2 regions of the Nonomuraea sp. NPDC049152 genome follow, and region 1 is predicted to be linked to the other one. Evidence: riboswitches for the same ligand, from Rfam matches in the RefSeq annotation. Region 1 holds a riboswitch; the other holds the start of a gene.

What was found. Region 1 has a riboswitch for S-adenosylmethionine ahead of thrC (threonine synthase). Riboswitches for the same ligand answer to the same signal wherever they lie in the genome.
Region 2: linked by a shared signal. The riboswitch ahead of AB0B45_RS30935 (aminotransferase class V-fold PLP-dependent enzyme) and the one ahead of thrC (threonine synthase) in region 1 are both predicted to bind S-adenosylmethionine.

Annotation. Positions count from the first base shown of each region.
Region 1 is NZ_JBEZDO010000007.1:297,351-301,657, reverse strand. It holds gene AB0B45_RS16350 (hypothetical protein) at 1-806, opposite strand, end outside; gene AB0B45_RS16345 (trehalose-6-phosphate synthase) at 793-2,220, opposite strand; gene AB0B45_RS16340 (RNA polymerase sigma factor) at 2,244-2,804, shown strand; SAM riboswitch class I at 2,864-3,003, shown strand; gene thrC (threonine synthase) at 3,017-4,249, shown strand; gene AB0B45_RS16330 (MoaD/ThiS family protein) at 4,267-4,307, shown strand, end outside.
Region 2 is NZ_JBEZDO010000019.1:151,673-155,979, reverse strand. It holds gene AB0B45_RS30945 (NADH-quinone oxidoreductase subunit D) at 1-765, opposite strand, end outside; gene AB0B45_RS30940 (DoxX family protein) at 856-1,374, shown strand; gene AB0B45_RS30935 (aminotransferase class V-fold PLP-dependent enzyme) at 1,375-2,703, opposite strand; SAM riboswitch class IV at 2,751-2,866, opposite strand; gene AB0B45_RS30930 (TerC family protein) at 2,966-3,700, shown strand; gene AB0B45_RS30925 (cytochrome P450) at 3,700-4,307, shown strand, end outside.

The DNA of each region.
Region 1 (4,307 bases):
GCGGGCGGCAGCAGCAGCGCCAGCCGGGCGCCGACGAACCTGCCGACGGCGAGGCCGCCGATGAAGGCCGTCAGCCCCGTGGCCGCGGTCGCCGTGCTCAGTCCTGTACGGCCTGCCAGCAGCTCCGCGCCGAACAGGTTGAAGCTGAACTCGATCGCCACGCAGCAGAACAGCACCGCGCAGGCGGCGTGGAAGCGCCAGCCGGGCCGCCCCGTGACCCTGGCGGAGCGCTCCTGCGCCCCTGCGAGCCTGATTCCGCCCATGGTGAGCGCCAGCAGCGCGGACAGCACAGGGGTGAGGAGCAGCGCGGCCCGCCAGCCGAACGCCGACTGGGCGGCCAGGCTGACCAGGAAGGTGGCAGCCATGCCCACGACGACGGCGATCGCGTTCGCCTCGCTGATGGCGGCCGGGCCGGCGGATCCGTGGTGGTCGCTCAGCGCGGCCATCGCGGTGTAGAGCATGACCGAGCCGAAGCCGCCCGCGATCGCGAAACCGGTGAGGGTGGCGGGTAGGACGGGGAGCAGCATGACGATGACGATGCCGACGTTGATGCCCGCCAGGCCGATCCAGACGGCGGCGCGCCTGCCGTACCTGCGGGTGAGGAACGGGATCGCGAGGCCCGCCGCGATGGTGGCTGCGGCCATGGCGGTTCCGTGCAGGGCGCCGACCGCGGCCGAGACGCCGAGGTCTGCGCGGAGCAGGGGGAGCGCGGCGCTGAGGCCGTAGATGAAGGTCGCGAAGACAGCGAGTTGGAGGTAGACGAGCCAGGTGATTCTGTCTCTGGTCAGCCGGTCAGAGGCTGGCAAGTTGCTCGCCGAGCCATCGTCGCGGAGGCAGGGCGGTGGCGGCGGCCTTGAGCCTCGCGCATCGCCGTACCCGCTCCTCCTCCGCCATCTCCAGCCCCGCGCGCAGGGCCTCGGCCGTCTCGCCGACGTCGAAGGGGTTGATCACGAGAGCGTCGGCGCCCAGCTCGGCCGCCGCGCCCGCCTCGCGCGAGAGCACGAGTGCGCAGCGCGGGGACAGGATCGGGCCCTCCTTGGCGACCAGGTTCATGCCGTCGCGGATGGGGTTGACCAGCAGCACGTCGGCCAGGCGGTAGGCGGCGAGAGAGCGCGGGTAGTCGTCGTTGACGTTGAGGATCAGCGGATCCCAGTCCTCGGTGGCGTACTCGTCTTCGATCTCTTTGGCACAGCGTTGCACGGCGGCAGTGTATTCGCGGTATTCGGGCAGGTCGTGGCGGGATGGGTAGGCGAAGGCGAGATGCACCACCCGGCCGTGCCACTCGGGATGGGCGGCGAGGAACTCCCTGTAGGCCAGCAGGCCGCGGACGATGTTCTTCGACAGCTCGGTGCGGTCGATGCGCACGATCAGCCTGCGGTCGCCGACCTGCTCGCGCAGCGCGGCCATGTTCGACTCGACGTCGGGCTCGCAGGCGCGCTTCCACAGCGAATCGCCGTCGACGCCGAGGCCGTGCACGCCGATGCGGGTGGTGCGGCCCTCGTGGCTGACCGACCTGTCGACGACCTTGGCGCCCAGCAGGCTCTGGCAGCAGTCCATGAACGCGTTGGCCCACCGCTCGGTCAGGAACCCCGCGTGGTCGGCGCCCAGGATGCCTTCGAGCACCTCGCGCGCGACCTCGTCGGGCAGCAGCGAGAAGTACTCGGGCGGTGCCCAGGGCGTGTGGCTGAAGTGGCTGATCCGCAGGTCGGGGCGCTCGGCCCGGAGCATCGCAGGGGTGAGCGTCAGGTGGTAGTCCTGCACCATCACCTTGGCGCCGTGGCTGGCCTCCTCGGCCAGCGCCAGCGCGAAGGCGCCGTTGTAGTCGCGGTAGGACTCCCACTCCTTGGTGAACCTTGTGCCGAAATAGGGGGCGTTAGGCGTGTCGTACAGCAGGTGGTTGACGAACCAGAGGGTCGAGTTGGCCACCGCGTTGTACGCGCGGTGGAAGGTCGCAGGCGGGATGTCCAGCATGCGCAACTTGCCGGTGTCATAGCCCGCCTGGTCGAGCCGACCACCGGGGGCCAGCCGTACGGCGCTGCGGTCGCCGTCGGACAGCGCGGCGCACACCCAGAGCACGCCCTCGTCCCTGACCACTCCCGAGAGCCCGGAAACCAGGCCCCCGCCGCCGCGTTTCATGGTCAGGTCGCCGTCGTCGGACACGGTGAAGGAGACAGGGCCACGGTTCGAAGCCACAAGAACGCTGTTCACAACATCCACCATGACCCCGAACATAGGATCTCGCTATGGCCCTAGATGAGCTAACCGAGGAACTGGCCCGCTCCGCCGCGGGCGGCGATCACCGCGCGCTTGGCGAGCTCCTGAAGCGGATCGAGCCCGACGTACTGCGCCACTGCGCCCGTATCCTGCCATATCACCAGGACGCCGAGGAGGCGTGCCAGGACACTTTGCTCGCGGTCGCCCGCAACATCGCCCGTTTCGAGGGCAGGGCGAGGTTCAGCACGTGGCTGCACATCGTGACGGCCAACTGCGCGCGCACCACCTACAGGTCGTTGAAGCGCAGGGCCGCCGAGCAGACCTCGGAGGAGTTGCCCGTGCAGAAGCCCGACGTGCGCAGGGTGAGCGTCATCGCGGGGTCACGGCTCGACCTGCTCGAGGCCATGGAGGCGCTGGAGGCCGACAAGCCCGACCTGGCCCAGGCGCTGGTGCTGCGCGACATCGTCCAGCTCGACTACAACGAGGTGGCCGAGCAACTGGGCATCCCGCTCGGCACCGCCAAGTCGCGGATCCACCAGGCGCGCAAGTACGTTCAGGCCGCGCTCGGTGATACTTATCGTCTCAGCTAGTGAGACGACAGGTCGTGTCACGAGCACGGCCGGGTATGGTGATGCCCATAACTTCATATTGCTCATCCAGAGGGGTGGAGGGACCGGCCCTGCGAAGCCCCGGCAACCCTCCCGGACTGAACTCGTGAAGTGACGAGGCCGGCCGGGACAGGTGCCAATTCCGGTCTGTGGCCAGGGTGGTCGCAGACGAAGATGAGGGAAGGCCTCGCTTCATGTCGCTTGACTTCGGTCCTGCTGTCGCTCTGTCCTGCCGCGAGTGCGGCGCGCGCTACGACCTCGGCCCCAGCTTCGCGTGTCTGGAGTGTTTCGGGCCGCTCGAGGTGGCCTACTCCTTCGGGTCCGTGTCCCGCGCCGACATCGAGGCAGGACCCGCCAACATCTGGCGTTACCGCTCGCTGCTGCCGGTGCCCGTCGACGTGGCGAGCAAGCAGAACATGAACCCTGGCTGGACGAAGCTCGTCAAGGCCGACAATCTGGGCAAGGCGCTCGGCATTCGCGACCTCCACGTGAAGGACGACTCGGGCAACCCCACCCACTCCTTCAAGGACCGCGTGGTCGCCATCGCCGTCGAGGCGGCGCGCAACTTCGGCTTCCACACGCTGTCGTGCTCGTCCACCGGCAACCTGGCCGGCGCGGTGACCGCGGCCGCGGCCCGCGCGGGACTCGACGCCTGCGTGTTCATCCCGGCCGACCTGGAGCAGGCCAAGATCGCCATGGCGCGGGTCTTCGGCGGCAAGCTGGTCGGCATCCAGGGCACCTACGACGAGGTCAACCGCTTCTGCTCCGAGCTCATCGGCGACCCGCTGGGCGACAAGTGGGGCTTCGTCAACGTCAACCTGCGGCCCTACTACGCCGAGGGCTCCAAGACGCTGGCCTACGAGATCGCCGAGCAGCTCGGCTGGAAGCTGCCGGACCAGATCGTCATTCCGGTGGCCTCGGGGTCACAGCTCACGAAGATCGACAAGGGCTTCAAGGAGCTGATCGCGCTCGGGCTGGTCGAGGACGCCCCCTACAAGATCTTCGGCGCGCAGGCGCTCGGCTGCTCGCCGGTCTCCACGGCCTTCAAGGCAGGGCACGACGTGGTGCAGCCGGTCAAGCCCGACACCATCGCCAAGTCGCTGGCCATCGGCAACCCCGCCGACGGGCCCTACGTGCTCGACATCGCCCGCCGTACGGGTGGGGCGGTCGAGGACGTGACGGACGCCGAGGTGGTGTCCGCGATCAAGCTGCTGGCGTCCACGGAGGGCGTCTTCGCCGAGACCGCGGGCGGGGTGACCGTCGGCGTGCTGAAGAAGCTCGTCGACACGGGTCAGCTCGACCCCTCGCTGACCACCGTGGTGCTCAACACCGGTGACGGGCTCAAGACGCTCGACGCGATCGCGGACGACGCCACACCCACGGCCGTGATCAGGCCGTCCCTTGACGCGTTCCGCGCGGCTGTCTGAAAGGAAAGGTAGAAGTCATGAGCGTTTCGGTGCGGATTCCCACCATCCTGCGCACGTA
Region 2 (4,307 bases), on a different contig from region 1:
GGGCAGCTCGTCGTAAGCGAGGTACGGCTGGTCGCGCCGCAGGTCGATGTCGACTCCCGAGGCCCTGGCGATGGGGCCGCTCACGCCGTACTGCATGATCGTGTCGCGGTCGAGGACGCCGACGCCCCTGGTGCGGGCCAGGAAGATCTCGTTGCCGAGGATGAGGTCCTCGATGTCGGGCACCTTGGCGCGGGTGGCGGCGACGGTCGCGGTGACGCGGTCGAGCCAGCCCGCGGGCAGCTCCTCCTTGAGCCCGCCGACGCGGTTGAACATGTAGTGCATCCGGCCGCCGGAGATCTCCTCCATGACGCCCTGGATGCGTTCGCGCTCGTTGAAGGCGTAGAAGATCGGGGTGATGGCGCCGAGCTCGAGCGGGTAGGAGCCGAGGAACATCAGGTGGGAGAGCACTCTGTTCAGCTCGGCCAGCAGGGTGCGGGCCCAGACCGCGCGGGCGGGGATCTCCATGCCGAGCATGCGCTCGGTGGCGATCACCACGCCGAGCTCGTTGGCGAAGCCCGCCAGCCAGTCGTGCCTGTTGGCCAGCATGATGATCTGCCGGTAGTCGCGGACCTCGAACAGCTTCTCCGCGCCCCTGTGCATGTAGCCGATGATCGGTTCGGCCGTGGCGATGCGCTCGCCGTCGAGGGTGAGGCGGAGCCGTAGAACACCGTGCGTCGAGGGATGCTGGGGGCCGATGTTGAGGATCATGTCCTCCGTGGCCAGCTCCTTGGCGCCCGCTCCGATGCCGACCACGCGTTCTTCCATACCGTCATGCTGCCACTGGCGCTGATAGTGATCCAGTCAAGGAATGGTCTATTTGCGCATTTCGCCAGGTGGTGCGGGGACATAGGGCCCATGAAGCGAGCGGTTTTCGACCTGGCCGTGCTGGTGGCGCGGGTGGTAATCGGCGTGATCTTCGTCGCCCACGGCTGGCAGAAGTTCCAGGGCGGACTCGGCGCCGTCACTCAGATGTTCACCCAGATGGGGATCCCGCTGGCGGGGCTGTCCGCGGCCTTCGCCGCGGCGGCCGAGCTGGTGGGCGGCGCCTTTCTGATCGTCGGCCTGCTGGTGCGCCTGGCGGCGCTCGCGCTGGTCGTCGACATGGTGGGCGCCTTCGTGTTCGTGCACGGCGGCAAGGGCATCTTCGTGACGAGCGGCGGCTGGGAGCTGGTCGGCGCCCTCGCGTCCGCCTGCCTCCTGCTGGTGGCGGTCGGCGGGGGACGCTTCGGTGCCGACGGCCTGCTCGTACGCGCCCGCGGGCGGAAGGCCGAGCAGCGCGAGGCCGAGCGAGAGGCCGAGCGCGCCCCCATGGACATCTTCGACGAGCCGCGGCGCGACGAGGACCTGCCGCCCGACTCGCCGACCCGGCCCTAGCTAGCGGCGGGCGACCAGATCGTGCAGCGCGCCGACGAGCCGGTCGACGTGCTCCTCCGTCGTGCCGATGCCGATCGAGGCCCTGACGGCCGACGCGGTGTCGTCCTCGCAGCCGCCGTCGTTCTGACTGTCGCGCCCGCTTCGGTCCTCGTTGGCTCGTGCCTCGCTCTCTCCGCCCGAGCTCCTGCGCTCGGGGATGTCGAGCAGGTGCCGCACGAACGGGTGCGCGCAGAACTTCCCGTCACGCACGCCGATGCCGTACTCGGTGGAGAGCGCCTCGGCGACCTGCCTGGCGGTGTAACCGTCGACGACGAACGACACGATGCCGACCCGCGGGTGGTCAGGCCCCCAGAGCGACAGCTCGCGGACCCCCTCGACGGCGTCCAGCCCTTCACGCAGCCTGGAGATCAGCCGCTCCTCCTCGTGGACCAGCGGCGTCCATCCCGTCGCGGTGAGCGCGTCGCACGCGGCGGCCAGCGCGATCGCGCCCAGCACGTTCGGGGTCCCGGCTTCGTGCCTCGGCTCTGCGTCCTCGTGCCACTCGGTGGTGCCGTCGGCCAGGGTGCCCACCGACTTCACCGCGCCGCCCCCCTTGAGGTACGGCTCGCCGTCCGAGAGCCAGTCGCGCCGCCCGACCAGCACGCCCGCGCCGAAGGGGGCGTAGAGCTTGTGGCCGGAGAAGGCGACGTAGTCGAGGTCGAGCGCGGTCAGGTTGAGCTTGCGGTGAGGGACGAGCTGGGCGGCGTCGACGAGGATGCGGGCGCCGTGCCGGTGGGCGATGTGCGCGAGGGCGGCGATCGGCCACAGCTCGCCCGTCACGTTCGAGGCGGCGGTCACGACGAGCAGCTTGGGGCCCTCGATGGCGGCCAGCGCCTCGTCGGCCTGCCGTACGGCCTCGCCGGGGAAGGCGGGCGGCGCGAGGCGCACGACGCGCTGCCACGGGAGTAGGGACGCGTGGTGCTCGGTGTCGAAGACCACGGTCGTGGCGCCCTTGGGAAGGCACCTGGCCAGCAGGTTGGTGGCGTCGGTCGTGTTGCGGGTGAAGACGACCGCGTCGTCGGCGCGGGCGCCGACGAAGGCGCGGACGGTGTGGCGCGCCTGCTCGTAGCGGGCGGTGGTCAGCTGGGAGGCGTAGCCCGCGCCGCGGTGGACGCTGGAGTAGGCCGGGAGCGCGGCGGCGACGGCCGCGCTGACCGGCTCCAGACAGGGGGCGCTGGCGGCGTAGTCCAGGTTGGCGTAGGAGACCAGGCGACCACCCTTGACGGGCACCTCGAGGTCCTCGCCCAGCACCTTGACCTGAACGGGGTTGAAGATCGTCGCAACGGACACGGCACAGCCCTTCTAGGGTCATCGGACCCCTGGCCATGGCGCATCGGAGCCCGCGCTTGCCCGCCACACCTCGTGGCGGACCAGGTCTTCACCCGGGGCACCCCGCCGCGGACGCGAGGGTTGCCGGCCAGCAAGCCGGGGCTAAGCGCTGGCACTCATGACCTACGCCCGAACTATAACCGACATGGGGTGCCGTTTCGCAAGCCGCGAACTTCTGGGGCGGTGAGCTCGTTGGGGATGGGGACAGCGAACAAGGAGGCACATGATGCTGGACTGGGTGGCAGACCCACAGATCTGGATCGGGTTCTTCACCCTGGTCGCCCTGGAGATCGTGCTGGGGATAGACAACATCATCTTCATCTCGATCCTGGCCGGGAAGCTCCCGCCCGAGCAGCGCGACAGGGCCAGGGTCCTCGGCCTCGCCGCCGCGCTCGTCTCGCGCCTGCTGCTGCTCCTCGGGCTTTCCTGGGTGGTACGGCTGACGGAGCCGCTCTTCGAGGTACTGGGGCAGGAGATCTCGGGCCGAGATCTGATCCTCATCCTCGGCGGCCTGTTCCTGCTGGCCAAGAGCGTGCTGGAGATCGGCGAGAGCATGGAGCTGAAGGACAAGGAGGGTAAGCAGGGCAAGGTGACCTCCTTCACCTCGGTCATCCTCCAGATCATGGTGCTCGACGTCGTGTTCTCGCTCGACTCGGTCATCACCGCGGTCGGCATGGTGGACGAGCTGGGTGTGATGGTCGCGGCGGTCATCGTCGCGGTGCTGGTGATGCTGTTCGCCTCGGGGCCGATCAGCAGGTTCGTTGACAGGCATCCGAGCATCAAGATGCTGGCGCTGTCGTTCCTGGTGCTGATCGGTGTCGTGCTCCTGGCCGAGGGCTTCGACCAGCACATCCCCAAGGGCTACATCTACTTCGCGATGGCGTTCTCGGTGGTCGTCGAGCTGCTCAACATCAGGATGCGGAGCAGGCACGCGAAGGCCGAATCTAAGATGCAGTAGTGCGCTTTGATCCTTGGAATCCGGATTTTGTAGCTTCGCCGTACGCGGTCTATGACGAGCTGCGGCGCGACGCGCCCGTCAGCTTCTTCGAGCCCACGGGACAGTGGCTGATCGCCAGGCACGCGGACGTCAACGCGCTGCTCAGGGATCGCCGCCTTGGCAGGTCCTACCTGCACCTCGCCACGCACGAGGAGTTCGGCCGCGAGCCGGAGCCGGAGTTCCAGGATCCGTTCTGGCGGGTGGTCAGGGCGGGCATGCTCGACGTCGAGCCGCCCGTCCACACCCGCCTGCGCCGCCTGGTCTCCAAGGCGTTCACGCCCCGCATGGTCGAGTCGATGCGGCCCAGGGTCCGCGCGATCGTCGAGGGCCTGGTCGACGACTTCGTCGAGAAGGGCGGCGGCGACCTGATCGCCGAGGTGGCCGAGCCGCTGCCGGTCACCGTCATCGCCGAGATGCTCGGCGTCCCCGACGCCGACAGGCATCTGCTGCGCCCGTGGTCGGCCGACATCTGCGGCATGTACGAGCTGAACCCCTCGCAGGAGGCCCAGCACACGGCGGTCAGGGCCGCCTCGGAGTTCTCCGACTACCTCAAGGACCTCGCCCGCGC